2 linked regions of the Rhodopseudomonas palustris genome follow. The main gene of each other region encodes a partner of the protein of the gene in region 2 in a complex. Links are inferred from orthologs where the notes say so. Each region holds a gene or a part of one and is shown on either strand. Other genes may lie near its edges. The genes, in order: HZF03_RS07335 and yajC.

Region 1 (16,160 bases), 1.5 Mb from region 2 along the record:
CAGCACGAACCGCGCCGGGTGACGAATGCTGAGGCCTTCACGCTCGACCACGTTCTCGCCGGAGGCGGCGACGTCGAGCAGCAGGTCGACCAGATGGTCTTCCAGCAGGTTGGCTTCGTCGATGTAAAGGAAGCCGCGATGTGCCCGCGCCAGCAGGCCGGGCTCAAACGCCTTCTCGCCCTTGGCGAGCGCACGCTCCAGGTCGAGCGCGCCGACGACGCGGTCTTCGGTCGCGCCGAGCGGCAGATCGACCACCGGCACCGGCACCTGCGCGGTCTTGACCTTGCCGTGCTTGACCTTTTCCTTGCACTCTTCGCAGTAACGATCGGGCTGATCGGGATCGCAATTGTAGCGGCAGCCGACTACGGTCTTCATCTTCGGCAGCAGCGCTGCGAGAGCGCGCACGGCGGTCGACTTGCCGGCACCGCGATCGCCGAACGCCAGCACGCCGCCGACCTTCTGATCGACAGCTGCGATCAGCAGAGCCAGCTTCATCTCTTCCTGGCCGACGATCGCGGAGAACGGAAACACTGTGGCCATTGCGATTACTCCGGCCGGGTCTTTTCGATCACCGCGGCGGCGCCCTTGTCGAGCAATTCGAGGCCGACCGTACGGCCGAGTTCGCGCGGCCGATTGGCCGGGCCGGTGCGGGCCGCCTCGATGAACATCCCGCCCTCCAGATCGAGAACCGAGGCGCGCAACGTCATCTCGTCGCCGGTGATGACCGAGTGCGCCGCGATCGGAGAGTTGCAATGGCCGTTGAGCACCCACAGCACTTCGCGCTCGGCGTCGCAGCATAGCCGCGACTGGTGATTATCGATCAGCGCCAGATACTGACGGGTCTTCCACTCGTGCACGGGGCATTCCACCGCGACGATGCCCTGGCCCGCTGCGGGCAGCATTTCTTCCGGCGTGAAGTCATGAGCGATGCGATCGACGAAGCCGACGCGCTCGATGCCGGCACGCGCCATGATCAGCGCATCGGCGGGACCGACCTCGCTGCCGTCCGGCATCCGCTGCTTTTCGCGATTGTCGAGCTTACGCATCCGGCTGTCGGCCGCGCCGCGGAAATGGATCACCTCGACTTCCGGAAACAGCCGCTTGGCATAGGCCGCACGACGCACCGCGTTGGTGCCGATGGTGTAGCCCTTGCCGCGGGATTTCTTCAGCTCTTCGAGGGTCAGCCCCTTGCGCAGCACCAGCGAGTCGCAGGCAGGATCGCGCGCCAGCGTGGCAGCGACGATCAGGCCAGGCGTTTCTTCGTTGGCCGGCATGTCCTTGAGCGAGTGCATCGCGCAATGCAGTTCGCCGCGCAGCATCGCGGCGCGGATCTCGGCGACAAACGCGCCGCCCTTGCCGCCGTGCGGAAGCAGCTTGCTGATCTGATCGCTATCGCCGACAGTCTCGAACTTGATGATCTGGGGATCGAGCTCACTCGCAGCTGCGCTCAGCTGCTTGGCGATGTCTTCAGTCTGGGCAAGCGCCATCACGCTCTTGCGCGTACCAATACGGACTGGAAATTTCACCACACGCTCCATTCGACAACCGCGACGGGCCCGCGGCGAAGTTCGGCCGAACCTTATGACCAGCCCGAGCCAGATTGCAAACGGATGACACCGATGTCGCGTAGAAGCCCGGCGGGGGGCCAGGGGTCGTTGATCTCGGACAATTCCGGCGCCTGCGACAGCCTTTCGCGGAACCTTTCAGCTTCTGTCTATCGCCATGCAATGGTACTCAAGTCAACTAGGCGCAATATTGAGCAAGGTCAAAAGCGGGATGACGGCTGAAGTTCTGATTGGAGATGGCGACGTTCGACTTTCGCCGCATCCATTGCGCGCGATCGTTCTCGGCGAAGTTCACGCACGTCCGTTCACGGCACTGAGCCTGCCGGCGCGCGTTCTGCACTTCGCATTCGACACATCGGGACAACGCGCGGCCGCCGACCGCGCTGCAATGATCAGCTTCTGTGAGTCCCGTGGCTTGCAGCCGCCACCGCCCGGCGAGAAGCACCACCGCGCCAACTTCGGCACCACCATGCTACGCTGGGAGCAGCACTCCGAGTTCACCACTTACACCTGGGAAATCCCGGCCGACCCGGCCGGCGTGCCGTTCCATCCGGAAGCGTCCTCGCTGGCCTCGCCGATGCGGCTGCTGCCACAGCCCGGCCCCCTGCTCGTCGCGGTCGATCTGCACGCGATGCCGGAAGACCCGCCGCGGACATCGCCAGAGCGCCTGTTCGATCGGGCCAGCCTCGCGGTCGCGGAGAACTCGGACGGCGCCGCGCTGTTCGCCACGGATTTCCAGCCCGGACCGTCCGGCTTCGTGCGGGTGCTGGTGATCGATCGCGGCATGTCGGCGGAACGCGCCGGCGCGCTGGTGCAGCGCGTGCTCGAAGTCGAAACCTATCGGACATTGGCGCTGCTTGGCCTGCCCGAGGCGCAGCGGCTGGCGCCGTCGATCGCTGCCAGCGAACGGCGCCTCGCCGAGGTGACCGCGGAGATGCGCCGCGCCGGCGATCTCGCCAACAACAACAAGCTGCTGCAGGAACTCACCGAACTCGCCGCCGAAGTCGAGGCCGGTGCCGCCGCGAGCCTGTATCGGTTCGGCGCCAGCCGCGCCTATGACGAGATCATGAACGGCCGGCTCGCGACGCTCGGCGAACGCAAAGTCGGCGGATTGCCGACCTGGTCGTCGTTCCTGGCCCGCCGAATGAAACCGGCGATGCGCACCTGCGCCACCACCGAGGCACGGCAGTCCGACCTTTCGCTGAAGCTCGCTCGCGCCGCCAATCTGCTGCGCACCCGGGTCGACGTGGAAGTCGAACAGCAGAATCAGGAACTGCTGAAGTCGATGAACGCCCGGACGCGGCTGCAGCTTCGGCTGCAGACCACCGTCGAAGGCCTGTCGACGGCGGCGATCACCTATTACGTGGTCGGCCTGTTCGGCTACATGGTGAAGGGGGCCGCCGAGGCCGGCCGGTTGAGGATCGATCCGAATCTCCTGACCGCTGGGTTTGTTCCGATTGCCGCACTGGTGATCTGGTGGACGATCCGCCGAATCCGCAAGAAACACATCCCGGACGTCGATTGATGGCCATGCGCCGCGGGCTGAAGCCGCTTCGGATCATCGTCGCCCTTGTCGCTATGATCGCGATCGCGGTGGCCCTCTGGCAGCTGCAGGCCGGCAAAGACGGCTTGATCATTACCCACACCGAGGTCGGAGCCACGCCCGTCACGGTGTTCCGGCAGCCGTCCGTCACCAGCGCTCCGGTGGTGGTGATCGCGCACGGCTTCGCCGGCTCGCAGCAATTGATGCAGCCGTTCGCGCAGACGCTGGCGCGCAACGGCTACATCGCGGTGACCTTCGATTTCACCGGCCACGGCCGCAATCCGCTGACGATGCAGGGCGACGTCGACGAGCCGACCAAGATCACCGGCGTACTGGTCGACGAACTCGGCCGGGTCACCGACTACGCCCGCAAATTGCCGGAGAGCGACGGCCGCGCCGCGGTGCTGGGCCATTCAATGGCCTCGGACATCGTGGTGGCCTACGCGGTGGAACATCCCGAGATCATCGCCACCGTCGCGGTCTCGGTGTTCACGCGGAAATCGACCGCGACGCTGCCGCACAATCTGCTGGTGATCGTCGGCGGGCTCGAGCCGCAGATGCTGAAGGACGAGGGCCTGCGCATCGTCAATCAGGTCGCCGGCGGCAATGCCGTCGAGGGACGCACCTATGGCAGCTTCGCAGACGGCACCGCGCGCCGTTTCGTGCTCTCATCCGGCGTCGAGCACATCGGCGTGCTGTACAGCCAGGACTCGATGCGCGAGTCGCTGCATTGGATAAACGATGCGTTCGGCCGCACCAGCTCCGGCTGGATCGACCAGCGGCCGCGCTGGCTGGCGCTCTTGTTCGGCGGCCTGATCGCGCTGGCCTGGCCGCTGTCGAAGCTGCTGCCGCGCGCGGCCGCCGCACCGATGGGCGCCAGCCTGACGTGGAAGCAGCTTCTGGTGACAGCGATCGTGCCGGCGGTGCTGACGCCGCTGCTGCTATGGAAGGCGCCGACTGACTTCCTGATCATCCTGCTTGGCGACTATCTGACGCTGCACTTCCTGCTGTACGGCCTGCTTACGGCCACGATCCTGGTGCTGATCCGGCTGCGCAGCCGCCGTTCAGCGCCGCATCCCGCACGGCCGCACGCGCAGGAACTGGCCGCGCTCGGCGCCCTGCCCGATCCCGCCCACCCGCGCGTCGCGATCGGGGCGCTGGCGATCGGCGCCGTGGCGGCGATCGCCTACAACATTTTCGGCTTCGGCATCGCGCTCGACAGCTATCTGTTCTCGTTCATGCCCATCGAATCCCGCATCCACCTAATCGCAGCGGTCGCCTGCGGCACGATCCCGTATTTCGTCACCGCGGAATGGATGGCACACGGCCAGAGCTCCAAGCGCGGCGCCTACGCGCTGGCGAAGTTCTGCTTTCTGGCTTCGCTGGCGGCGGCGGTCGCGCTTAATCTACAGAAGCTGTTCTTCCTGATCATCATCGTGCCGGCGATCCTGCTGCTATTCCTGGCCTTCGGCCTGATCAGCAACTGGACCTACAAGGCGACCAATCACCCGCTGCCCGGTGCGCTCGCCAACGCGGTGCTGTTCGCCTGGGCAATTGCGGTGACGTTCCCAATGGTGATCCGCTGATGCAGCACGAGCTGTGGCCGGCGGAAGGACAGCGGCGCTGGAGGGTGATCACCGACACCGTGATGGGCGGCGTGTCGCAGGGCACCGTGCAGCTTGTCGAGGTTGAGGGCCGGACGGCTGCGCGAATGCGCGGCGCGGTATCGACCGAGAACAATAGCGGCTTCATCCAGATCGCGATGGACCTGGCGCCGGACGGCGGCGCCTTCGATGCCGGCGGCTTCGAAGGTATCGCCGCGGAACTGTTCGGCAACGACCAGGCTTACGGCCTGCATCTTCGCACCACAGATCTGACACGGCCGCAGCAGTCCTATCGGCAGCCGTTCCAGGCGACACCGCGCTGGCAGGTGTTCGAGTTCCCGTTCGCCGCGCTCACGCGGCACCGCACCGATGTGCCGTTCGCCCCCCGCCGACTGCGGCGGGTCGGGCTGGTGGCGATCGGCCGCGAGTTTGACGCAGATCTATCGGTCGCCCAGCTTTGGCTCTATTGATCGAGAGAGCAACTTAAGGCGAATGGCGAGGCCATTGGCCGGTTCCTACAAGACGCGCCCATGCACGATCGCAACACCCCGTCTGCGCTGTGGACGCCGCCGCTGAACGCGCCGGCGGAGCGAGAACTGTGCACCGACTGCGGCGTGTCGCGGATGAGCGATCCGAAGCAGTGCGGCCAAGCCTGCCAATTCATCAAGCCGGACTATCCGGCGATGGAACGACGGGTGCATGGCCGCAACCGCGATGCCGCGACCGGGGACGAAGCGTTCTTCGGCCCGTATCGCCGCATGGTGCAGGCGGCGATGAAACAGCCGCGTGAAGGGGCGCAGTGGACCGGCATCACCACCACGATCGCGCAGCGGCTGCTGGAGACCGGTGCGGTCGACGCGGTGATCGCGATGGCGCCGGACCCGTCCGACAAATGGAAACCGATGCCGGTGCTGGTGACCAAGCCGGAAGGCATGGCGCAGTGCCGCGGGATGCGAATGGGCTACGCACCGTCGCTGGCGCTGATCGAACCGGCAATCGCGGCCGGCTACAAGCGGCTCGCGGTGATCGGCGTGCCCTGCCAGATCTACGCGCTGCGCCGGCTGCAGGATCAGCTCGGCCTCGAAAAGCTCTATGTGATCGGCACGCCCTGCTCGGACAACACCACCACCGAAGCGTTTCACGGCTTCCTGGATCTGCTGTCCGACAAGCCCGAAACCATCACCTATCTGGAATTCCGCGCCGACTATCACGTCGAGCTGCGGTTCGACGACGGCAACGTCAAGGCGATCCCGTTCCTGCTGCTGCCGATCTCGAAACTGCCACCGGACTTCTTCCCGATCACCTGCCGCACCTGCGTCGACTACACCAATACGCTCGCCGACATCACCGTCGGCTATATGGGTGGACGCGGCGAGCAGTGGCTGCTGGTGCGCAACGAGCGCGGCGAGGAGCTGCTGAAGCTGCTCGGCAACGACGTTCGCCTAAGCGAGCCGACAAGCGCGGGCAATCGCGTCGCGCCGGTGAAGGGCTTCTTGAAGAACACCGAACTCGCTGCCGGCGGACTGCCTGTGCGCGGCATGCCGAACTGGCTGCGGCCGTTCATGGGATGGCTAATGCCGAAAGTCGGCCCGCGCGGAATCGAATTCGCGCGTGCGCGTGTCGAGATGAAGGCGGTCGAGACCGTGCTGCATCTGCGCCGGCACTACAAACACAAAATGAAGAACATGATACCGGCCCATGTCTGGGCCCTGGTAAAGCCCTATGGGCTCGCGCCGCAAGACGGCGAACGCCGCGACTAATAACTTTCCGTGCCACGGTTCCTACCCGGAACCGAGTTTCCGGATCCAGGTTATCGCGCGCGAGGTGTGCGGCGTCGCCGCTCGCCGATCGATCAACCGAGCATGGAGGCTGACGTGGACACCGATATTATCGACCATCTGAAGACGCTGTACACCAGCGAGATCGACGCCCGCAACGGCTACGAGGAAGCGCTGGAAGACGCGGAAGGCAAAGGCCTGACCTCGCTGTTCCGGGATATGATCGCGCTACATCACGGCAACGCCGAAGAACTCGCTGGCATGCTGATCAACGCCGGCGAAACCGCTGACGATTCCGGCTCGTTTATGAGCGTGGTTCACCGCACCATCATGAGCGTGCGCTCTCTGTTCGACGGCCTCGACGGCAGCGTGCTGCCGGGCCTGATTGATGGCGAGAAGCGCAATCTGTCAAAATACGACGACGCGCTGAAGGCGATTGCCGGCATTCCGTCGATATCGTCGACGCTGTCGGCGCAGCGCGCCAAGATCAGCGAAAAGATCGCGCTGATGGAGCAGCAGAAGGCGGCCTACGAGGCGGCGACCTAAGGCGCTTCATCGATCGAAGCGGCTATGGCGCTTCCGAGACGCGGTGCCTCATCAGCCTGACTGCAGGTTCTGCAGTCGCATCAATCAAAATTCCATGATGGCCGGGCTTGTCCCGGCCATTCTCGTTTCCGGCGGCAAAATGATGGCTGGCCGCACACAAAATTGATTTCTCGAGCGATCTTTCCGCGGCGCCTCGCGACAGCAAAAGGCCCCGGTTCTTGAGAACCGGGGCCTTCGACGTTTAGACTGATGTGAATTACTTGGTCAGAGTGCCGGTCGAACCGGGCGAGTTACCCACGCCAGTATCCGAACCCGTCGGTGAGGTGCGGGTGTCGGTGCCAGGGTTGTTCGGCTGATAGCGCTTCGGCTCATTCTGAATGTTCTTCGGCTGCGACATGCCAGTCGTCGTACCGCTATTGCTCGCGGCCGGGGTGGAGGCTTCGGCAGCAACCTTCTCACCCGGATTGTAAGCGAAGCCGGCGGTCAGCAGGCTCATGGCGATCAGGGCGAACACGGTGAGGCCGGCCAGTTCCGGCAAGGCGCCATCTGCCGCGGCACCGCGGGCCGGCGCGTTGCCTTCCAGCGTGTTCGCCGCGACTTCACGGTTGGAGCGCGAGCGAATGAAGTTGAGGAAAACGAATCCGACGATAACGATGCCAGCCGCCAATGTGAAAAACATCAGCCAGCTGATGGGTTGGTCTCCGTTCATGAGGAGTGCCTCCGGTGTTCGAGTGATTGAGTTGTCGTTCCTGTCGACAACCAACCGGAGATAGTTCGATTAGTTCCAGGACCATGTGCTCGGAGACGCAGGTGCCTGAGCTGGTAATTTGCGCCAGTAATCCCGGCTCAGGCTGGATCGTGCGGCAACTGCGGATGCAGCGGAACTTGATGCGTCAAGGTTTCCCCGACGGGATCGTCCGAGCGGTCGCGTCCGAACAGCCGCTGCACCGCGACGAAGAACACCGGAACAAACAGCAACGCCAGGATCACCACCGCGATCATGCCGCCCATCACGCCGGTGCCGAGCGCCTGCTGGCTCTTTCCGCCTGCGCCGCTGGCAATCACCATCGGCAGCACGCCCGAACAGAACGCCAGACCGGTCATCAGAATCGGGCGGAACCGGAGGTGACACGCCTCCATCGTCGCCTCGCGCAGGGACTTGCCCTCCTTGCGGAGATCCTTGGCGAACTCGACGATCAGGATCGCGTCTTTGGCGGCCAGACCGATGATCGTGATCAGACCGACGGTGAAGTACACGTCGTTCGGCAGCGACCGCATCGTCGCGGCGATCACCGCGCCGGCGATGCCAAGCGGCACCGTCAGCAGCACCGACAGCGGGATCGTCCAACTTTCGTACAGCGCCGCCAGCACCAGGAACACCACCAGCGCCGACAACGCCAGGATGATCGGTGCCTGGGAGCCCGACAACTTTTCCTGCAGCGACTGGCCGGTCCAATCGTAGCCGAAGCCACGCGGCAGCTGATCGGCGAGCCGTTCCATCTCGGCGATCGCATCGCCCGAGGTGAAGCCCGGCCGCGCTTCGCCGCTGATGCGGATCGCCGGATAGTAGTTGAAGCCGACGATCTGGGTCGGGCCCTTCGCCCATTCCACCGTGGCGAAGGATGAGAACGGCACCAGCTGGCCGCGGCTGTTCTTCACCGTGTAGCCGAGGATGTCGTCGGCGTTCATGCGCCCTTCTGCGTCGGCCTGCACGATCACGCGCTGCATGCGGCCGCGGTTGGGGAAGTCGTTGATGTAGGCGGAGCCGAGATTGGTCGAGATCGTGGTGTTGATGTCCTCGAAGGTGACGCCGAATGCGCCGGCCTTCTCGCGGTCGATCATCAGATTGAGCACAGGCGCCGGCGGCAGGCCCTCGACATAGACCTTCTGCAGCACCGGGCTCGCATTGGCGGCGGCGACGAGCTGTTCGCTCGCCTGAACCAGCGCAGCGTGCCCCTTCTGGCCGCGGTCCTGCAGCCGGAAACTGAAGCCCGATGAGTTGCCGAGGTTGTCGACCGGCGGCGGCTGCAGCGCCGAGATCCGCGCGTCGCGGATGCTGCCGAGCTTGCGGTTGGCGTCGTCGACGATCGCAGCGGCGGACGAGTTCGCGTCACGCTCGCCCCAATCCTTCAGCGTCACGAACGCCTGCGCGGCGTTCATGCCCTGGCCGAGGAAGCTGAAGCCGGTGAGGAAGGTGACGTTCTGCACGCCATCGCGCTTCAGCAGATAGTCCTCGACCTGCTTCACCACATCGTAGGTTCGGTTGTAGGACGAATCCGACGGCGTCTGTACGTCGACGGTGACGAAGCCCTGGTCATCGATCGGCAGGAAGCCACCCGGCATCCGCGCCATCGCGAAGCCGAGCACGCCGACCAGCACGGCGTAGATCAGCATCAACCGGCCGGTGCGGCCGAGATTCCAGCGCACGATGCCGGAATAGCGCTCGCGGACGGTGTCCAGCGTGCGGTTGAACCAGCCGAACACGCCGCGCTCGGCGTGGGCATGGCCTTTGGTCACCGGCTTCAGCAGCGTGGCGCACAGCGCCGGCGTCAGCGACAGCGCCATCAGCGCCGAGAACGCGATCGCCGACACCATCGTCACCGAGAACTGCCGATAGATGATGCCGACCGAGCCGGGGAAGAATGCCATCGGCAGGAACACCGCTATCAGCACCAGGGTGATGCCGATGATCGCCGAGGTGATCTGCGACATCGCCTTGCGGGTCGCTTCCTTCGGCGGCAGCCCCTCCTCGGCCATGATGCGTTCGACGTTCTCGACCACGACGATGGCGTCGTCGACCAGAATGCCGATCGCTAGCACCATGCCGAACATCGACAGCATGTTGATCGAATAGCCGAACATCAGCAGCGACGCGCAGGTGCCGAGCAGCGCCACCGGCACCACGATGGTCGGGATGATGGTGTAGCGGATGTTCTGCAGGAACAGGAACATCACCACGAACACCAGCACCACCGCTTCGACCAGGGTGTGCAGCACCTTGGTGATCGAGGCCTCGACCACCGGGGTGATGTTGTAGGGGATCTCGTATTTGATGTTGGCCGGGAAGAAGCGCGACAGCTCCTTCATCTTGGCCTCGACTGCGCTCGCGGTGGCGAGCGCGTTGCCGGTCGGCGACATCAGCACCGACAGACCTGCGGTCGGCTTGCCGTTGAGGCGGGTGTTGAACTGGTAGGAAAAGCCGCCGATCTCGATCCGCGCCACGTCGCGTAGCCGCACCGTCGAGCCGTCTGAGTTCGCGCGCAGCACCACGGCGCCGAATTCGTCGGCGGACGAGAGCTGGCCCTTCACCAGCACCAGCGCGGAGATCTTCTGGCCCTTCGGTGTCGGCTCGGCGCCGATGCTGCCGGAAGCTACCTGGGCGTTCTGGGCCTCGATCGCCTTGGTGACGTCGTCGGCGGTGAGATTGTAGCCGATCAGCTTGGCCGGATCGATCCAGATCCGGAGCGCGCGCTCGGTCGAATACAGCGTCGCACGGCCGACGCCCGGGATACGCCGGATTTCGCCGAGCACGTTGCGGATCATGAAGTCGCCGAGGCCGACTTCGTCGAGCGAGCCGTCGGTCGACGTCAGCGTGATGATCTGCAGCACCGCGCTCGAGGCTTCCTCGACCAGGATGCCCTGCTGCAGCACGGCGCGCGGCAGACGTGCCTCGATGCGCTTGATGCGGTTCTGGACGTTCACCGACGCCATTTCGGTGTCGGTGCCCGGCTCGAAGTTGGCGATGATTTCGACCTGGCCGAGCGAGTCGGAGGTCGACTCGAAATTCAGAATGCCGTTGGCGCCGTTGAGCTCTTCTTCGATCAGCCGGGTGACGCTGTTGTAGAGGTTCTCCGGCGAGGCGCCGGGATATTGCGTCGACACCGAGATCGAAGGCGGCGCGATGATCGGATATTGCGCGACCGGGAGGAACGGAATCGAGATCGCGCCGATCAAGCAGATGAACAGCGCGATCACCCAGGCGAAGATCGGCCTGTCGATAAAAAACGCGGGCATCGGGCGGCGCCTATCGCACCGCGTTCGCCGAACCCGTGGTGGTCGGAACGGCGGCCGCCGACCGGCGATCGGCAACGTTCACCGGCACCACGGTGTCGCCTGCAGCGAATTTCTGGAAGCCTTCGACCACCACTCGCTCGCCCGGCTTCAGGCCGTCGAGCACCAGATAATGGCCATCCTGCTGTGCGCCGACCCGTACCGCCTGCACGGCGATGCGATTATCGTCCTTGACGACGAACACTTCGCTGCCGCCGCCGTTGTTGCGCTGAACCGCCTGCTCCGGCACTGCGAGGGCGTCGGCGTCGATGCCCTGCTCGATCCGCACCCGCACATACATGCCCGGCAGCAGCTCGCGCTTCGGATTGTCGAACTCAGCGCGCAGCGTCACTTGGCCGGTGTAGGCATCGACCTTGGCATCCGAGAACAGCAGCTTGCCGTGCTCCGGATAGTGTGTGCCGTCGTCGAGCACGAGGTGAGCGCGCACCGCATCGGCCGCGATCTGGTCGAGCTCGCCGGAATCAAACGCGCGGCGAAGCCGCGCCATCTCGGACACCGGCTGGGTGAAGTCGGCATAGACGTGGTCGAGCTGCTGAATCGTCGCAAGGCTGGTGGCATCGTTCTGCACCACGAGAGCGCCTTCGCTGACCAGCGCCGCACCGATCCGGCCGCTGATCGGCGCGCGGATGGTGGCGTATTCCAGATTGAGCTTGGCGCGCGCGACTTCCGCTTCGCGGACCGCGACTTCGGCCGCAGCCTGACGCAGATTGGTGATCGCGACTTCATTGGCGGCACGCGACGCCGCCTGCTCGTTCGCCAGCATCGAGACGCGCTTGGCGTGCATGTCGGCCTGATCGCGGGCGGCCGTGGCCTTGGCCAGCGCGGCTTCAGCAGCCTGCAGCTCAACCTCGAACGGGCGCGGATCGATCTGATACAAGGGGTCGCCAGCGTTCACCTCGCTGCCCTGCTGGAACGTCCGGCGCAGAATGATGCCTGAGACGCGCGGCCGCACGTCCGCAACCCGGATCGGCGCGATCCGGCCCGGCAGTTCGCGCACGATCGAGCGCGGCTGCGGCTTCACGGTCACAATGCTGACTTCGGGTTTCTCTGCCGCCGAAGCGTTGGCGGCGGACGGTTCCTTGCACCCGGCAAGCGCCGGTGCCAAGACGGCGAGCGCAACGGCCGTCCAACCCAGCTTGGTCCATCCCCGCATCAAAATAACCTCTTCAATCCGACTCGTGTCATCCGAGGCATCGACGCCTCGTCATGCGCAGCCGACCGTCGGCTACCGATCGCAACAACGCGATCGTGGACACGCTTGATGAATGGAAATTAATCGCGGAATTGTGCGGCACAACATCGTGCGGCGGCGGCGCAATGTCACACGGTACGGAACCGCATGAAGTCGTTGTGCTTTCACCGCCTCACGGCTGTGTGAATCGGAGGACTACGAAGTGATAAGAGACACCGCGTTCCCAGCAACTGAGTTAATCCAAAGTTAAAGACGAGCGCCTGCAAGACCGCGTGTCCGCCCCCGCAGGCGCTCGAAGACACGCCGCTACCTGCTGTAGACGAACGCCGGATCGTCGAGATCGATCGCAGGGAACTGATCCTTCTCGGTCCAATAGTCCTGGCTGTGCTGCCACTCCGGCTTGTCGCCGCGCTTCGGCAACAGGTGCATGCCGCGCATCAGATAACCGGGGTTGAAGTTCTCCGGATCGATCCACGGCAGCAGCGCCATGTCGCGGTCTTCCGGGCGCAACGCCGGCACCACGCTGCGATGGCCGGTCTGCTTCATGTGGCTGAGCAGACGACAGACGAAGTCGGCGACCAGATCGGCCCGTAGCGTCCAGCTGGCGCGGAAATAACCGAACACCCACGCCATGTTCGGTACGCCAGTGAACATCATGCCGCGATAGGTCACGGTCTCGGCGAAATTGAGCGGCTTGCCGTCGATCGAGAATGCGATGTCGCCGAGCACGTTGAGATTGAAGCCGGTCGCGGTGACAACGATGTCGGCCTCAAGCGTCTCGCCGGACTTCAGCCGGACACCTTGCTCGGTGAAGCAGTCAATCTCATCGGTGACCACCGAGGCTTTGCCCGATGCGATCGCCCTGAACAGATCGCCATCGGGAACGAAGGCGATACGCTGCCGCCACGGCCGATAGCTCGGCGTGAAGTGCGGATCGAGATCGGCATCCGGGCCGAGATGAGCGCGAACGCCCGCGAGCAGCTCCTGCTTCACCACCTCGGGCTCACTCATCGAGCGGCGGGTGAAGGTCGCCTGATCGAATAGGATCTTGCGGCGGACGATCTCGTGAATCCAATCTTCGGAGATTCCGAGCTCGCGCAGCGTGTCGGCGATCTCGATCTTGTTGCGACCGGGAATGAAATAGGTCGGCGAGCGCTGCAGGACGGTCACGTGCTCAGCCTTGGGGGCGATCGACGGCACCAGCGTCGCAGCCGTCGCGCCCGACCCGATCACGATCACCCGCTTGCCGGCAACGTCGAGATCGTCCGGCCAGGTCTGCGGGTGGACGATCCGCCCCTTGAACTCGGCCATGCCCGGCCATTCGGGGGTATAGCCTTCACTGTGGCGGTAGTAGCCCTGGCACATCCAAAGGAAGTTGGCGGTGAAGAGCACGGTCTCGCCGCCCTCGCCGCGCAACGCCTCGATCGTCCAGCACGCATCCTCGTTCGACCAGTTCGCCGAAACGATGCGGTGGCGGTAGCGGATGTGGCGGGCGAGATCGTGCTCGGCGATCACCTCGCCGAGATAATCGCGGATTTCAGCAGCCGTCGCGATCGGCTTGCCGGTCCAGGGCTTGAAGCGATAGCCGAAGGTGTACAGATCGCTGTCGGAGCGAATGCCGGGATAGCGGTGGGTTCGCCAGGTGCCGCCGAAGCCGTCCTGGGCTTCGAGCACGACGAAGCGGGTGCCGGGACACTGCGTCGTCAGGTGGTAGGCGGCACCAATGCCGGAAATGCCAGCGCCGACGATCAGCACGTCGACATGTTCGCAATCGGGATTGGGAGCGGGGTCGCTGAACGGCGTGGACGCCGCGGCGCTGCTGGGCGCAGCGGAGGCAGAGTGGGTCATGTTTCCTCGACTTTTTTTGTGTCGTTGGAAACAGATTGACCGCTGGGCGCGCGTTTGCCCAGCATTTTCTTGCGACCCAAAAGCACGGCGCCGCGGACATTACTGCCCGCGGCGTCATGGGACCTGTAGGGCCGGCTGGCTCAGATGTTGAGCAGCAGCGGATAGCCGGAGAACGACTTGTACTCGCCGTCCTGCTTCAGGATCAGCGGCGCACCGGAGAAGCCCCGGTATTCGCCTTCCTGCTTCAGGATCAGCGGAGTGCCGGAGAAGCTCTGATACTCGCCCTTCTGCTCGAGGATCAGCGGAGTACCGGAGTAACCCTTGTACTCGCCTTCCTGCTTCAGGATCAGCGGTTCACCGGAATAGCCCTTGTATTCGCCTTCCTGCTTCAGGATCAGCGGATGTCCAGAGTGTCCTTTGTATTCTTCGCTCATGGTCGATTCCTTTACTTAGAGTAGCACTGGCAGGCCCAGCCAGGAGGAGAAGGGTGTGGAGTTGTTGATCAACAGCGGTTCGCCCGAGTACGACTTGTACGGACCGCTGGTGTCCAGCAACAGAGGAGTCCCTGAGAAGGACTTGTATGGGCCGCTGCTGTCGAGCAACAACGGTGTTCCGGAGAACGACTGATACGGGCCATCGCTGCTGATAACCAGCGGCGTACCAGAGAAGGTCTTGTCGCTGTCGACCAGCAGCAAGTCACCGGAATAGGATTTGTACGGGCCGGAGGTCTCGAGCAGCACCGGCGCGTGGATCAAATTCGAGAACGGCGCGGCATCGCTCTGTTCGGCGGCACGCGACGAGGACGACGACTTCAGGCTGATCGGGTTCGGCCCGTAGCCGTCGAGAATCTTGGTGAGTTTCGCGCCGTAGCCGAACTCGGCCTGCGCTGCGACGACGACGCCACCCTTCTTGAGATAATCGGCAAGAGTCGCGGCTTCCGCGCGCGACACGCCGGCCTTGAGAAGCGCGGCAGCGGTTTCTTCGGCGGAAGAACGGCTGGCCGTGACCACCGCGTATTTGAAGGAACTGCTCTTCAAATCGCTCTCGAGTGCCGACAGGCGGCTGCTCGAGTCATACAAGCGGGTAATGATGTGGGTCATAGCTACTCCGTCTCACTCTCAGGACCCGCGCAACTGGCCCTGCATCAGAATCGGTTCCCGCCGCCGTGTCAGAGGGAACATCGTCACCAGCGTGGCAATGAGCAACACTAGTTCGAGGTAATAGACAAAGTGATAACCTGCCGCGGCCCCGCCCCAACCGTGCGGCGCATAAGCGGTTACCACGTCGCGAAGAATACCACCGAGCGCGATAGCGATACCGGCGGCCGAAGCCTGCACAGCGCCCCAGGCGCCGAGCGCGAGACCGACCTGATCCTTCGGCGCCGCGTTCATCGTCGCGGTCAGCGTGCCGTGGCCGAACAGACCGGCACCGAAGCCGATCATCAGCGTACCGAAACCGAACACCAACGCGGAGGCCGTACTCGACGACAAGTCGGCGGAGAAGATCACCGCGAGGAATGCCGGAATACCGACCAGCGCACCGAAGCTCGCCATCCGGAACGGATCAGCGCCGCGGCTGAGTACGCGCGAGGCGTAGCCGAAGCCGAACAGACCGCCTACCGCGAGTGCCGCGGTGAGCTTCGTGGTGTCGCCGACGCTCAGATGCAGGATCTGGCCGCCATAAGGTTCGAGCAGCACGTCTTCCATGCTGAACGCCATGGTGCCGAAGCCGACGGCGATCAGCCGGCGCATCGCGTTCGGACCTTGAATGAAGGCGTCCCACGATTCGCGGAAACCACTGCTCGGTGCCTCGGGATGTGCGGTCACCTGATTGGGATTGTCGCGGCGGCGCGCTTCCATCTTCCAGGACGCGATGCCGTTGAGCACGATGGTGACGACGGCAGAGCCCTGGATCACCTGAATGAGGCGTCCCGGTGAAAATTCGGCGAGCAGCACGCCGAAGATGATGGCGCTCGCGATCATGCCGAACATCAGCATGGTGTACATCAGGCCG
Region 2 (15,248 bases):
AAGGCACGCCGGTGAAGGCCGCCGAAGACGGCGTCGTCGCCTACGCCGGCAGCGAACTCAAGGGCTACGGCAATCTGGTGCTGATCCGCCACTCCAACGGTTACGTCTCGGCTTACGCTCACGCCAGCGAGCTGATGGTGAAGCGCGGCGAGACCATCAAGCGCGGCCAAGTAATCGCCAAGTCGGGCCAGAGCGGCGAGGTGTCTTCACCGCAGCTGCACTTCGAGATCCGCAAGGGATCGACCCCGGTCGACCCGCTGAAGTTCCTCAACGGCGCCTGAGCAACGCGGTTGAGCGATACTGGGGAAGAAGAAATGCCCGGCCCGAAAGGCCGGGCATTTTTGTTTGGACGCCGCGATCGGTGAAGCTGCACTCACAACTCTATGTACGTGGCCGCGTGCGCGTCGGACTCGGGCGGCGAAGGTTGCTTACGAACTGTCTGATGGCGTCGAGTACGGGGCGTTGGTCCCCCGCGAAGAACCAGTGGTCGTCGCCGTCGAGCTCGACGAATTCGGCGCCGACGATCCGAGCGGCCATGTCGCGTCCCGCCGCGATCCGGACGGCGCGGTCGCCGCGGCGGTGCAGCACCAAGGTCGGCACGGATAGTTTGGGCAGCAGCTCCAGGACGTCGGCGTCGCGCAAAGCTGCGAGCACCGCCCAGATGCCGCCGGGACTGGATGCAGCGCGCAGCAGTCCGGCCCACCACGCTTTTGATTTGGCGTCATGTGCCAGACTGGGGCCGAAGGTCTCGATGCCGGCTGCGCTGCCCCATGCGCCGATCAGCTGCCGGCGCCAAATCTCGAACTGCTCCACCGTCAAGGCGTACGGGTAGTTCGGGGTGCGACAGCCTTTGGCAAGCGAGCCGAACAAGATCAGGCCCGCGACGAGGCGAGGATGATCGACCGCGAATTTGATGCAGGCCGGTCCGCATTCGGATGCGCCAAACAGCACGACGCGGCGCGACTGCGCAGCCCGCAGCACGGTGCCGATATCCTCGGCGGTGACGTCGACATTCGGAGCCGAGCCGACCCGGTCCGACAGCCCGACGCCGCGGCGATCAAAGATAATCAGCCGGCCGAGCGCCATCATCGAAACGAGAAACGCCCGGCACGACGGATGCTCCCACACCCGTTCGACATGCGAGACGAACCCCGGCATGACCAGGATGTCGAACTCGCCGCTGCCGAAGGTCTGATACGCCAAGTGGATGTTGTCGCCCTCGGCATATCGCGTCACCGGGATAGCGAGAGCGGTCGGCATCGCCGCCTCTTGCAGCAACTCCTCGGTCTCGGCCTCGGGCGCCACCCCGAGCTCATCGTGCAGCCGCCTGGTCAGTGCGGCGTGATGGCGTTCCGCCGCCTGCCGGTCGCCTGCCAGCAGCAGACTGCGGATCAGATGGCGGCCGTAGATCTCGCTGAGCGGATCCAATTCCACCAGACGCGTCGCACGAACTGCGGCCGCTGCATGATCGCCGGCGGCGTTGCTGTCCTGCACCAAGCGCTCCAGTGCGTGCAGGTAGCGTCCTCGCAGCGCCTCGCGGCGGAAGAACGCCCACTCCTCGAACTCGGCACAGTCCGGCAACGCGAAGCCGGCGAGGAAATCGCCGTGATAATAGCCGCAGGCTTGCCCGAAATCCGCGCGTTCACAGGCGGTTTCGAACAGCTGCGCATCGACGCTGAGTTCGACCGAGGGTGACCAACGCAGGCTGGTCCGGTCGGTCTCGAACACCGGCTGACCGAGCGCCTGCTCGATGCGATGCAGCAAGCGCCGCAGCCGCGCGCGGGCAACGTCGATGGCGCTGTCCGGCCACAGCAAGGTGGCGACGACGTCCCGGGACACCGCTGCGCGCGCCTCCGCGAGTTGGACCAGCAGCGCCAGCCCTTTGCGCAGATTGAGCCTGACCGGACCGTCGAAGCTGCGGATCTCAGGAAATCCAAAGGTCTGGAGCCAAAACCCGGTCACGACATCTGCCTCGGTCTGCCCCGGAGCGCGCCGAGGGGACGGGCAGGGGACGGTGAGGCGGTAGCAATCGCGCCTGATCGCCGTCGAATGGCGGTCGTTACCGCATCGCTTGCCGCCGGCGGCGGCGACCCAACCGGAAACGCACTCATGATCAAACGTCTCCTGATCCCGACCTACGGTCTCCTGAGCTATGCCGTGTTCCTCGTCTCGATGATCTACGCGCCCGGCTTTTTCGGCAACACGCTGGTGTCGAAATCCATCGACGTCGGCGCCGCGTCCAGTCCGGGCCAGGCCGTCCTCATCAATCTGCAACTGATCGGTCTGTTCGCGATCCAGCACAGCATCATGGCGCGCCAGCGCTTCAAGCAGTGGTGGGCGAGGCATCTGCCCGCACCGTGCCAGCGCAGCACCTACGTGCTGCTGACGAGCCTGCTGCTTCTGTTGCTGTTCTGGCAGTGGCGGCCGATTCCGGTCGTGGTCTGGAGCACCAGCGGTATCGCCGCTTGGCTGCTGGTCGGGCTGTATTGGCTGGGCTGGGTGCTGGTTTTGGCGTCGACCCACATGATCGATCACCTCGATCTGTTCGGGCTTCGCCAGAGCTTCTCAGCGATGCGCGGCACCGAGCCTTTGCGCCCAGCGTTCCGGACGCCCTTGCTGTACAGGTTGGTGCGGCACCCGCTGATGCTCGGCTTCCTGATCGTGTTCTGGGCGACGCCCGAGATGACGGCGGGTCATCTGCTGTTCGCGGTCGTCATCACGATCTACATCCTGATCGCGCTGCAATTCGAGGAGCGCGACCTGATCGCCGAATTCGGCGCGACCTACCAGCAGTATCGGGAGCGGGTTCCGATGTTGCTGCCTCGTGTCCTCCGCCGGACCGCCGCCGGCCGGGGCGGCGACGTGCCAGACGAGAGCAGGGCGACTGCCTCGCCTCCATCCGGAGGCTGAGCCGGCCGGCGAGGTGCTGAACGAACTGCCGGCGACCCGACCGGAGTCAGCGATCGAACTTGTACGACGCCTGCACGAAGGTGCCGTAGCGTTCGACCCGGATCGGCAGCAACTGGGTGGGCACCGGACTGCCGAAGCCCGCGGTCTCGACGTCGGTCGCCCACATCGCCCAGTAGCGGCCGCCGACGCCGACATTGAATGTCGGCGTGATATCGTAAGTCAGGATCGCTTCGAGCTGAACGCCGCGGCCCGTGCCCCAGGCAGGGGAGTCCTTGCTCGCAACATCGGTGCGGGCGTGGTGGATATCGAGCGCTGAAATATGCGTGTAGGGCAGGTAGGCGGCATCGATCAGCAGCTTGGTGTTCGGCGCGACAGCCAGAGTGCCGTTCGCGCCGATCCGCAGCGAGTGCCAGTCTTCATACTGGCTGATCGAGATTCCCTCCGACGATCCGCAGAATGCCGTGGGAATAGCAAGCGCGATCTGGCGGCAATTGAACGCGTCCTTGCGGTCGCGATAGAAGTTGTAGCCGGCGAACACGCCGAGCTTGCCGAACGCGTCGCCGAACAGATCGATGCCGACATCGAGCGTCGCGTAAGCGATGGTGCCGGTGACCTTGTTGTGATCCGTGTTGGAATACGCCGTGGCGTTTTGCTGATCGGTCGGGAACCAGTCTTCGTCGTTCATCTTGCCGGCTACCAGTCCGCCGCCGCCGGCAAATCCCTTCAGAAACAGCCTGTGTGGGCTGTCGATCCGCCAGAATACTTCGCCGGAATGACCTTCGCTCTCATAAGTGAGCCGCGACACCAGATGCTCTTGCTGGGCGTTGATGGTGTTCAGGGTCAGGTCGTTCTGATAGCGGCCGTGGCTGTACCAGTAGCGCGCCCCGACATCGAACTGCCAGGCCGACCAGGAGGTGCCGGCCGGCGCCTTCACAGGTAGCAGCGCGACCGAGTCGAATGCGCCGTCGCCGCGGCCGAAGTAATAGTTCAGCCCGAGCTTGATCAGGTGCATGTCCTGACGGATCTGCGTTGGTGCTCCGGCGGTGTCGACCAAGGTCCTCGGGTTGAACGGTGTCTGCAGAAAGCCGCCGCCGGGACCGTCGATTCCGCGGTGACCGAAATTGGCGTAGTCGTATTCGGCGCGCACTGCCCAGCGTGACGACAGTGCGTGTTCGATGCCAGCGCCTACGGTCCAGCCCCAGCGTGTGGTGTCGAGCTCGGCCGACGGTTGATTGAGATAGTCGGGCGCGTTGGTCGTCATCCGGAAGTTGCCGAACAGAAACGCGCCGCCGCCTTTGACGTACATCAGCGAGCGGCCGTCGGGGCCGAACGCGTGGCCGAGCCGGCCGGTGAGGGTGCCCACCACATGCTCGCGGACGCGGCAATTCGCTGAGACGAATTGGCCGGAGTAGGCCAGACAGGTGTTGGTGCCGTCGGCATCGATCGCCGACGCATCGACTTCGACGCCGAGCACCCAGGGCGAGCCGTGCACTTGCCAGTTGTAGCCGGCCTGCAGGCCGGCGAGGGCTTTAGGTGCGCGCACGGTGTCGCCGTAGATCGACGGCCCAAACGGGTTGTCGACCTTGGCGGTTCCAAACCCGGCACCGAGATGGCCGCCGAGATAGAAGCCGGTCCAATTCCAGGCGGTGATGGCCTTGGTCGCCGGTGCCCGCGACAGATCCGCAGCCTCCGCCGCGCCACAACTCACCGCCAGCACGGCGGAAACACAAATGATCGAAGTGCGCACGGCCTTGCCCCCAAAGTCGCCATCGCCGACGCGGCAACACGGCCGCCTGTGTGACGGCGCGTGTCCGCGAATCGAGACTGCAGTTTACGGACGAGGAGTTCAGTTTGCGAACTCGGTAACCTCCGAGCCGGTCCGAATAATTTGTTCGGACCGGAGCTGCGCTGGCGACTACTTGGTTCCGAGTCGCACCTTGAGGCGGCCGGCGAGATCCTGCACGAACTGCCAAGCGACGCGGCCGGAGCGCGAGCCCCGCGTGGTCGACCATTCCAGAGCTTCGCGCTCGAGCTGTTCGTCGTCGATCGCGATGTCGTAGTGGGCGCAGTAGCCGCGCACCATCGCCAGGAATTCATCCTGGCTGCATTTGTGGAAGCCGAGCCACAATCCGAACCGATCGGACAGCGACACCTTCTCTTCGACCGCTTCGCCGGGATTGATCGCGGTCGAGCGCTCGTTCTCCATCATGTCGCGCGGCAGCAGATGCCGCCGGTTCGACGTCGCGTACAGGATGACGTTGTCGGGGCGGCCCTCGATGCCGCCTTCGAGCACGGCCTTGAGCGATTTGTATGAGGCGTCGTTGCCGTCGAACGACAGATCGTCGCAGAACACGATGAATCGGAGGTCGGAAGCGCGCAGCAGCGTCATCAGCGCCGGCAGGCTCTCGATGTCTTCGCGGTGAATCTCGATCAGCTTCAGCCGGCCGGCGACGTCGGGCCGCGCGTTGACATGCGCGTGAGCGGCTTTGACCAGCGACGATTTGCCCATCCCCCGCGCGCCCCACAACAATGCGTTGTTGGCGGGCAGGCCGGTGGCGAACCGCTCGGTATTTTCGATCAGCGTGTCGCGCATCCGGTCGACGCCCTGCAGTAGCGACAGATCGACCCGGCTGACCTTTGGAACCGGCGCGAGCCACCCCTCGGGCTGCCAGATGAACGCGTCGGCCGAATTCAGCGCGGCATCGGCCGGAGCGGCGGAAGTGCCCGCCAGGTGGGCGGAAATGCCCTCCAGAGCGTGGGCGATCCGCTCCAGCAGTGCGCCCTCGAGGGATGCGCCGGGAGGCGTCGCCGGCGGGCGGCGCTTTGCCGCCGGTGCGCGGGCGGGCTTGCGGGCGGCGGACTTCGGGGCGGCTTTGGCGGGGCGGGATTTTGTCTTTTTGGCCATGCTTGCACTTCCTGATGCCGCAGCCATATCGGGCTGTGCCACCCCCGGCAACCCACGGAAATGAGAGCGCAATGAGCGGGGTGGCGACGTTGCAATTGGGACCGCGGCGGTTATAGTCCGCGCGAATTTGCGCCCCCCGGCCGACGCTTTCCGCGCCGGGCCGGCTCGCTTGCTTTCACGGGGAATCCGAATGTTCGTTACGCCCGCTTACGCCCAGGCTGCTGCTGCCGGCGGCGACGCCAACAGCATGATCATGTCGCTGCTGCCGTTCGCGCTGATCTTTGTCATCATGTATTTCCTGATCCTGCGTCCGCAGCAGAAGAAGGTCAAAGAGCACGCCGAGATGGTGAAGAACATTCGCCGCGGCGATACCATCATCACCTCGGGCGGTCTGGTCGGCAAGGTGACCAAGGTGATCGATGACGATACCGTCGAATTCGAACTCGCCGACGGGATTCGCGCGCGCCAGATGCGCCAGATGATCACCGGCGTCCGCGCCAAGGGCGAACCGGTCAAGGATGCTCCCGAAGCCAACGGCAAGGCCAAGGGCAAGAAGGACAAGGACGCTCCGGCCAAGACCGAGGGCGACAAGACCGAACCGGCGAAGGACGACACCGCGTCGAGCTGATGCTTGGACGCTTCGCCTCTTTCGGTTTCTGACGGGACAACTCGATGCTTTATATCTCACGGTGGAAGGCGCTGGCGATCATCCTGACGGCGCTGGCAGTGTGCCTTTGCGCCGTTCCCAATTTTTTCCCCGAGAGCACCGTCAAGAGCTGGCCGAAATGGGCGCAGCGTCACTTGGTGCTCGGCCTCGACCTGCAGGGTGGCTCGCACATCCTGCTCGAGGTCGACGCCAATTCGGTGAAGAAGGACAAGCTCGATTCGGTTCGCGACGACGCCCGCCGGGTGCTGCGCGAAGCCCGCATCGCCTACACCGGTCTCGCGACCAAGGGCGACTCGGTCGAAGTCCGGATCAGCAAAGACACCGACGTTCCGGCCGCACTCGCCAAGCTCCGTGAGCTGTCGCAGCCGCTCGGCGGTCTGCTCGGCTCCAACGGCCAGCGCAGCCTTGAAGTCTCCGACGCCGGCGGCGGCTTGATCCGCCTGACGGTGCCGCAAGCCGCGATCGCCGATCGTGTCCGTCAGTCGGTCGACCAGTCGATTCAGATCGTCGAACGCCGCGTCAACGAACTCGGCACCGTCGAGCCGCTGATCCAGCGTCAGGGCGCCGACCGCATTCTGGTGCAGGTGCCCGGTCTGCAGGATCCGACCCGGCTGAAGGAACTGCTCGGCAAGACCGCCAAGCTCGACTTCCGGATGGTCGACAGCTCGGTGTCGGGCGATCAGGCGATGGGCGGCAACGTCCCGCCGGATTCCGAACTGCTGATGAGCGCGTCGTCGCCGAAGCAGCCTTACGTGATCAAGAAGCAGGTGCTGGTGTCCGGCGCCGATCTCACCGACGCGCAGCCCGGCTTCGACCAGCGCACCGGCGAGCCGATCGTCTCGTTCCGCTTCAACACCAACGGCGCCCGCAAATTCGCCCGCGCCACCACCGAGAACGTCGGTCTGCCGTTCGCCATCGTGCTCGACAACGAGGTGATTTCCGCGCCCGTGATCCGCGAGCCGATCACCGGCGGCTCCGGCCAGATCTCCGGCAGCTTCACGGTGCAGGGCGCCAACGACCTTGCGATCCTGCTGCGCGCCGGCGCGCTGCCGGCACCGCTGACGATCATCGAGGAGCGCACCGTCGGTCCGGGCCTTGGACAAGACTCGATCGAGAAGGGCGAACGCGCCGCCTATGTCGGCTCGATCCTGGTGATCGTATTCATGTTGCTGACCTATCGGCTGTTTGGCGTGTTCGCCAACCTCGCGGTCGCGGTCAACGTTGCGATGATCTTCGGCGTCCTGTCGCTGCTCAATGCAACCCTGACGCTGCCCGGCATCGCCGGCATCGTGCTCACGGTCGGCATCGCGGTCGACAGTAACGTGCTGATCTACGAGCGCATCCGCGAGGAGATTCGTGCAGGCAGAAACGCGATCTCGGCGATCGACGCCGGCTTCAAACGCGCGCTGGCGACAATTCTCGATTCCAACATCACCACCTTCATTGCCGCCGCCGTGCTGTTCTATATCGGCACCGGTCCGGTGCGCGGTTTCGCGGTGACGCTGGGCATCGGCATCATCACCACGGTGTTCACCGCCTTCACTTTGACCCGACTGATCGTCGCGACCTGGGTGCGCTGGAAGCGGCCGCACCACGTGCCGATCTGACGCATCGAATCCGAGAGAGCCACACGTGACACACTGGATTTTGGTCGGGCTGGGCGTTCTGATCGTGGTGCTGACGGTCGTCAGCATCTTCGGCTGGCTGCCGTCGCTGCGCATCGTTCCCGATAACACTCACTTCGATTTCACCCGCTTCCGCCGCATCAGCTTCCCGATCTCGGCGGTGCTGTCGATCGCCGCGATCACGCTGTTCTTCACCCACGGGCTGAATTTCGGCATCGACTTCCGCGGCGGCACGCTGCTCGAAGTTCGCGCCCATTCCGGCGCGGCCGATATCGCCGGCATGCGCGATACGCTGAGCAAGCTCAGTCTCGGTGACGTGCAGTTGCAGCAGTTCGGCGGTCCGGCCGAAGTGCTGATCCGTATCGCCGAGCAGCCCGGCGGCGACCAGGCGCAGCAGGTGGCAGTTCAGAAGGTGCGCGCCGCGCTCGGCGACTCGGTCGACTATCGCCGCGTCGAAGTGGTCGGCCCGCGCGTCTCCAGCGAGCTGCTCGCGTTCGGCATGCTCGGCCTGATGGTCGCGATCCTGGGCATTCTGGTCTATCTCTGGTTCCGCTTCGAATGGCAGTTCGCGCTCGGCGCGATGATCGCCAACGTCCACGACATCGTGCTGACGATCGGCTTCATGTCGATCAGTCAGGTCGACTTCGACCTGACCTCGATCGCGGCGCTGCTGACTATTCTCGGCTACTCGCTCAACGACACGGTCGTGATCTACGACCGTATCCGCGAGATGCTGCGGCGCTACAAGAAGATGCCGATGCCGCAGCTCCTGAACGAGTCGATCAACTCGACGCTGTCGCGCTCGATCATCACCCACGTCACGGTGACGCTGGCGCTGCTCGCGCTGCTGTTGTTCGGCGGCCATGCGATCCACTCGTTTACCGCGGTGATGATGTTCGGCGTGGTGCTGGTCGGCACCTACACATCGATCTTCATTGCGGCGCCGATCCTGATCTATCTGGGTGTCGGCACCCATCGGCTCGATGAGCCGGCAGAGAAGCCGGCCAAGCCCGAGCCGGTGGCGCCGCCCGCTGCTGCCGAAGAGATCCCGGCCCAGTTCGTCGAGCCTGAACCGGCCGCGCCGGCATCCAAGCCGGCGAAGGCCGGCAAGCCGAAGAAGCGATAATGACCTTAGCCGGGCAGGCCGCCGTTTAAGGTGGCCGGCCCTGGCGGGGTGAACCGTTGCAGTGCCACCGCACTGACGCGCAGGCGCCGGTCGTTGCGATCGGCGCAAATCTGTAAGGTGCCGCCGCATGACGCCAACGCTCGACGAGGGACGCTAGCTCGTGGCGCAGCGCTCAGAGATTCCTCATTTTCCGCGAACGGCCGCGATCGATGCCTATGGCAAAGGCGGGTTCTACTTCGCCGACATGTCGCATCAGGGATCGCTGCTGTTCCTGCCGGATGCGGTGTGGGGCTGGGACGTGACCAAGCCGGAGCAGATCGACCGCTATAGCCTGCAGCGGGTGTTCGATAACGCCAACGCGATCGACACGTTGATCGTCGGCACCGGCGCCGACGTCTGGATCGCGCCGCGGCAACTGCGCGAGGCACTGCGCGGTGTCAACGTCGTACTCGACACCATGCAAACCGGTCCGGCGATCCGGACCTACAACATCATGATCGGCGAACGGCGGCGCGTTGCGGCAGCGCTAATTGCGGTGCCATGAGCGAGCCCGCCGCTAGCACCAGCGCTGCCGCGTTCTGCGCCGGCTTGGTGCGCGAGGCCAACTTCGACCGTTACGCGGCGACGCTGTTCGTCCCGCCGGAGAAACGCCGCTCGCTACTCGCGCTCGCTGCCTTCAACGCGGAGATCGTGCGCGTGCGCAGCCAGGTCAGCCAGCCGCTGCCCGGGGAGGTCCGGCTGCAGTGGTGGACCGATCTGCTCGCCGGCACCGCGCATGGCGGCGCCGAAGGCAATCCGGTCGCGGCCGAACTGACGCGCGCGATCGCCGAGCATGCGCTGCCCGTCGAACCGCTGACGCGGCTGATCGAGGCGCACATTTTCGACCTCTACAACGACCCGATGCCGGACTGGACGGTGCTCGAGCCGCATCTCGTCGAGACCGAGGGCGCGCTGATCTCGCTGACCGCGCGGGTGCTCGCGCAGGGCGCCGGGCAGGCTTCGGACGCGGTCGAGCACGTGGCGCGGCACGCCGGCGTCGTGGTCGGAGTCGCGCGCATCGTGGCGCGGTTGCCTTATGATTCCGCGCGTCGCCAGCTGTATCTGCCGAACGATGTGCTGCAGCGGCACGGCTGCGATTTGGAGCAGGTGTTCAGCGGCCAGTCGACCGCGGCGCTGCGTGCTGCTCTCACTGAGGTGGTCGCTGAGGCGCGCAAGCATCTCGATCAGGCGTTTCAGGAGCTGATCGAGCTGCCGGCAGCGGTCCGCCCAGCCTTTTTGCCGCTTGGGCTCGCACGCTGCGATCTCAACAGACTCGCGGGGCCGGAGCGCGATCCGTTCACTCCCTTCGAGCGTTCGCGCCTGGCGACGTTGTGGACGCTGTGGCGGGCGAGCCGAAGCAAGCCCTTTCGCTAGGGCCGGATCGCTGGCGACGTCCGGCTGCTACGCCGCCTTCGGCAGCTTCAGGTGCGCGGCGATCCAGGCGTCGATGTCGGCGAGGGCGCGAGCGCTGAGCGCCTGCTTCTTGGCAACCGATTTTTCCGGGCCGCGCAGGCGCTTGCCGTCCGGCCCCTTTGTCGGCGGGTTGGCGAGTGGCGGGAACAGGCCGAAGTTGATGTTCATCGGCTGAAACGAGCGCGGACCGGCGTCGATTGTTTCGATATGGCCGCCGGTGATGTGGCCGAGCAGGGCGCCGAGCGCCGTGGTCGGCGGCGGCGGGGCCAGCGACTGGCCCACCAGGTCGGCCGCAGCGGCCAGTCCGGCGAACAGTCCGATGCTCGCGGATTCGACGTAACCCTCGCAGCCGGTCATCTGCCCGGCGAACCGCAGCCGCGGCGAAGCGCGCAGCCGAAGGCTTTCATCGAGCAATTTAGGCGAGTTCAGAAACGTGTTGCGATGTAGCCCGCCAAGCCTTGCAAATTCAGCGTTTTCGAGTCCTGGAATAGTACGGAAAACGCGCAGTTGCGCGCCGTGCTTCAACTTGGTTTGGAAGCCGACCATGTTGTACAGCGTGCCCAGCTTGTTGTCCTGCCGGAGCTGGACGATGGCGTAGGGCTTCACCGTCGGGTTGTGCGGATTGGTCAGGCCGACCGGCTTCATCGGGCCGTGCCGCAGCGTCTCGCGGCCGCGCTCGGCCATCACTTCGATCGGGAGGCAGCCGTCGAAATACGGCGTGTCCTTCTCCCAATCCTTGAAGTCGACCTTCTCGCCCTCGATCAGCGCGTCGACGAAGGCGTCGTACTGCTCGCGGGTCATCGGGCAATTCAGATAATCAGCGCCGGTGCCGCCAGGGCCGACCTTGTCGTAGCGCGATTGGAACCAAGCGACCGACATATCGATCGAGTCGCGGTGCACAATCGGCGCGATCGCGTCGAAGAACGCCAGCGCGCTCTCGTCGGTGAGGCCTCGGATCGCGTCGGCGAGCGGTGCTGAGGTCAGCGGGCCGGTTGCGATCACGACGTTGGTCCACTCCTGCGGCGGCAAGCCGTCGATCTCCTCGCGGCAGATCTCGATCAGGGGGTGCTCGGCCAGTGCCTTGGTGACTGCGGCTGAAAAGCCGTCGCGATCGACTGCGAGCGCTCCGCCGGCCGGGACCTGATTGGCGTCGGCCGCCTGCATGATCAATGAGCCAAGCCTGCGCATCTCAGCGTGCAGCAGCCCCACCGCGTTGTTGGCGGCATCGTCGGAGCGGAACGAATTCGAGCACACCAACTCGGCAAGACCATCGGTCTTGTGGGCCTCGGTGGTCCGGACTGGCCGCATTTCATGCAGCACAACCCGCACACCGGCGCGGGCGATTTGCCAAGCGGCTTCCGAGCCGGCGAGGCCGGCGCCGATGACGTGAACGACGGGTGAGGCGGGGGCTGTTCTGCTGGTCATCGGCTACAGCTAGCGCGATTCAGCCGCGGGTCAAATCCGTTTCAGGCCCGGCCGCACGGCTCAAAGCCTCGCACAAACGACAACGCCCGCCAGGAGGCGGGCGTTGGCCGTAGAAGGCAGAAACAGGCGGTACGGGTCAGCCGTTGTAGTGACCCGAAGCGACGCGCGGGATGTCCGAACGGTCAAGTCCGATGTCGGCCAGTTCGCGATCGCTGAGCTGGGACAGCTCAGCGACGTTACGCTGATAGTCCCGGAACGCGCGGATCGCGCGGATAAGCGAAAGCAGCATTGGATGGTCTCCTTGTCCACGATTCAGTTCTTCGGAAGAACCGAAGCGTCGAAAGGAATATAGGCGACGAGTCGCGAAATCAGCAGCGTAAATGCTGCACCGCAGCTAATCCGTCAGTGCATACCGCCGGGAAGGAATGATTAACCCTTCTGCGCTGGCTCGCCTCCGAGATCTGTTCTCAGCTTGGGGCGGAGGACGAGATGATCTCGCTCCTCGGGGCATTCCGAGCTGAAATATAGTGCATTTTCGCCGCAATCTGGTTCCGGTCTCCGCCTCGCACGCCGTCTCACCGGAAATCTAGTGCCGATCAGCTCCGCCGTCCGAGTTAAGACCTTCGGACAATCTGGTCCGTTCCCATGCATTATACGCATAAATACGGAGGTCGTGAATGAGTATTCAGGCCGGATCGAGGGATTTGATCTGCCGCAATGCACAAAACGGCCGCCGACCTCTGAGAACGATCGGCGGCCGAGGTGGGGAGCTTGCCGATGAGTCGGCTCAGGTCCCGTTGCGCTTCCACTGGAACAGGTTGGCCGGGAAATCCGCCGCCGATCGCTTGAGGGCGCGGGTCGGCGGGATCTGCGGCGGATTGGGATTGGGCTCGACCACCTTTCGATAGAGGTGCCAGGTGGCGTGCCCGAGCAGCGGCACCACCACCGCCAGCCCCAGGAACGCGGGGATCGACCCAATCACCAGCAGCACCGCGACGATCGCGCCCCAGGCGGCGATCGGCAGCGGATTGACCGCCACTACCCGCAGCGAGGTGGCCATCGCATCGCCGATGCCGGCATGCCGATCCAGCATCATCGGGAACGCCACCACGCTGAGGCACAGCGCCGCCAGCGCGAACAGGAAGCCGACGCCGCAGCCGATCAGCATCAGGCTCCAGCCCTCCGGCGTGGTCAGCACCCGCCGCACGAAATCCGGGATCGCGGCAGCCGGCGCGTAGCCGAACAACGAGACGTAGATCGCCTGCGCGGCCGCGATCCAGACCAGAAACAGCGCCAGCAGGATGGCGCCAAGGCCAAGCATCGCGCCGAGCGACGGCGACCGCAGCACTGCCAGGGCGTCCGACGCCGAGGCCGGCTGGCCGAGCTCGCGGCGCCGGCTCAGTTCATATAGCCCGAGCGCGGCAAACGGGCCGAGCAGTGCGAAGCCGGCCGCGAGCGGAAACAGCAGCGGCAGCACTGCGTAGCCGTGCACCAGGCGCGCCAGCACCAAACCCAGCACCGGATAGATCAAGACCAGCATCACCGCGTGGCTCGGCACCGCCTTGAAGTCGTCCCAGCCTTGCCGAAGCGCCGCGCCGAGGTCGGCCAAGCCGATGCGATGGACGACGGGGGCGGGATCGTCCGCAGCGATGGCGGGTGGAGCAGATGAATAGGTCGTGGCCATGCGTGTCGTCCTCCCATGATCGACATGATGATCACCGGCCGTTACGCCGAGGACGGCGGGCCGGGCGCTTCTTGCGCGGAACGAAACGATCAGAAGGGGCCAGACGCGAGAGCACGAACGAACTGGTCTTGTGACCTGATCTTGCCGCGACCTGTGATGGTATCCTAACGCCGCTTATCGTCCTTCGTTGCTCAAGCTTTGGTGAGTAAAGATGCTGCAGTGCGGGGTGTGCATTGTTCAGCTTCGACGCGGACGGTTGGGACGAGTCGATACCAGCCGCCGTGCAGAAGACTCGGCAGTCGCTGATCCGGCGTGGAACTCATGCGGCCTGCTCGCTGTTGAAGCCGACGATGCATGGCATCGCAACAGGGGGAGTGAGCATGAGTATTTTCGGCAAGATCATGAGCGCGATTTTCGGCGACAGCGCCGCTGCGTCACCGGGCGGCGCGCAAGCGCCCGCGACAACCGGTGCAGCGGGCACGGCGCCAACCGCGCCGCAGTCGACCGCCGCGCCGTCGATTGATGTGGCGCCGATCCTCGACAAAGCGGTGAAGGCCAAAGGCGAGAAGCTGGAGTGGCGCACCTCGATCGTCGATCTGATGAAGGCGCTCGATATCGACTCCAGCCTGTCGGCCCGCAAGGAGCTCGCCAAGGAGCTCGGCTACAGTGGCGACATGAACGACTCGGCGTCGATGAACATCTGGCTGCACAAGCAGGTGATGAGCAAGTTGGTCGCCAACGGCGGCAAGCTGCCGCCCGAGATCAAGCACTAACAGTTCTGCTTTGAAGGAAAAAGAAACGCTCTTTGGACTGCTCGCAACGGGCAGAACCTCATGGCGAGGAGGCGCGAAGCGTCGTCTCGAACCATGCGCCGCAAGGCCATGTGGTGCCCAATTGCGGGAACTCGCGTGAAGGGCCTTAGGGCGTTCAATTGACGATGAGTTCGGGATGGCCGGGCTATGTCCCGGCCATTCACGCCCTTTGTGCGGTTTCCGCTGCAATACGCGGGTGCCCGGCACAAGGCCGGCATCAGGAGTCGAAGCGAAAGCGCCCGATTTGATAGCGGTGCTGTGAACTACGACTCGAAAATCCGGAACACCGCGCTGGTAGTCACCAGCAGCTTGTCGCCAGCGAGCGCTTCGGCGTCGATGAAGGCGAGGCTCCGGGACAGCTTCTTCATCGTGGTGCGGCCGGTGATCCAGCCGCCGGGCTCGATGGTGGCGATGAAGCGGCTGTCGAGCGACACCGTGGCGCAGCGCCGCTGACCGGCCAGCACCACCGAGAATCCCAGAATGGTATCGAGGAAGCCGAGCAGCGCGCCGCCATGCAGCACGCCGTTGGGATTGCCGTGGCGGTCGTCGCTGAGGAAGCCGAATTCCGGCTGTCCGTCGCCGCTCTGCCGCCAGTAATACGGGCCGTTGGTACCGATATAGCCGTCCTGAACGGCGAATGGT

The links.
Region 1: the proteins of yajC (region 2) and HZF03_RS07335 are in contact, whole or in part, in a crystal structure (PDB 2RDD), measured with the Escherichia coli proteins. The link is inferred for Rhodopseudomonas palustris from one-to-one orthologs.

What each region holds. Positions count from the first base shown.
Region 1 is NZ_CP058907.1:1,570,024-1,586,183, reverse strand. Bases 7,683-11,439 are described here. They hold HZF03_RS07335 (multidrug efflux RND transporter permease subunit), read right to left. Parts: upstream 11,051-11,439; coding sequence 7,883-11,050; downstream 7,683-7,882. Other genes in these bases: HZF03_RS07330 (efflux RND transporter periplasmic adaptor subunit), read right to left, coding at 11,061-11,439; HZF03_RS07340 (hypothetical protein), read right to left, coding at 7,683-7,745. In the rest of the region: bchI (magnesium chelatase ATPase subunit I), read right to left, coding at 1-540; hemC (hydroxymethylbilane synthase), read right to left, coding at 546-1,538; HZF03_RS07365 (DUF3422 family protein), read left to right, coding at 1,777-3,090; HZF03_RS07360 (alpha/beta hydrolase), read left to right, coding at 3,090-4,694; HZF03_RS07355 (CIA30 family protein), read left to right, coding at 4,694-5,182; HZF03_RS07350 (Coenzyme F420 hydrogenase/dehydrogenase, beta subunit C-terminal domain), read left to right, coding at 5,243-6,472; HZF03_RS07345 (ferritin-like domain-containing protein), read left to right, coding at 6,587-7,036; more of HZF03_RS07340, read right to left, coding at 7,293-7,682; more of HZF03_RS07330, read right to left, coding at 11,440-12,260; HZF03_RS07325 (flavin-containing monooxygenase), read right to left, coding at 12,606-14,147; HZF03_RS07320 (hypothetical protein), read right to left, coding at 14,288-14,581; HZF03_RS07315 (hypothetical protein), read right to left, coding at 14,597-15,247; HZF03_RS07310 (PucC family protein), read right to left, coding at 15,266-16,160.
Region 2 is NZ_CP058907.1:3,111,183-3,126,430, reverse strand. Bases 4,880-7,724 are described here. They hold yajC (preprotein translocase subunit YajC), read left to right. Parts: upstream 4,880-6,005; coding sequence 6,006-6,443; downstream 6,444-7,724. Other genes in these bases: secD (protein translocase subunit SecD), read left to right, coding at 6,488-7,724; HZF03_RS14285 (ATP-binding protein), read right to left, coding at 4,880-5,815. Outside these bases: HZF03_RS14305 (peptidoglycan DD-metalloendopeptidase family protein), read left to right, coding at 1-281; HZF03_RS14300 (bifunctional AfsR/SARP family transcriptional regulator/alpha/beta hydrolase), read right to left, coding at 382-1,962; mddA (methanethiol S-methyltransferase), read left to right, coding at 2,110-2,910; HZF03_RS14290 (outer membrane protein), read right to left, coding at 2,957-4,657; more of HZF03_RS14285, read right to left, coding at 4,826-4,879; more of secD, read left to right, coding at 7,725-8,089; protein translocase subunit SecF, read left to right, coding at 8,115-9,233; HZF03_RS14265 (Mth938-like domain-containing protein), read left to right, coding at 9,394-9,777; HZF03_RS14260 (phytoene/squalene synthase family protein), read left to right, coding at 9,774-10,646; methylenetetrahydrofolate--tRNA-(uracil(54)-C(5))-methyltransferase (FADH(2)-oxidizing) TrmFO, read right to left, coding at 10,674-12,110; HZF03_RS14250 (DUF1127 domain-containing protein), read right to left, coding at 12,247-12,399; HZF03_RS14245 (DUF2189 domain-containing protein), read right to left, coding at 12,898-13,794; HZF03_RS14240 (DUF3597 domain-containing protein), read left to right, coding at 14,175-14,567; HZF03_RS14235 (PaaI family thioesterase), read right to left, coding at 14,870-15,248. UniProt on the Escherichia coli protein: The SecYEG-SecDF-YajC-YidC holo-translocon (HTL) protein secretase/insertase is a supercomplex required for protein secretion, insertion of proteins into membranes, and assembly of membrane protein complexes.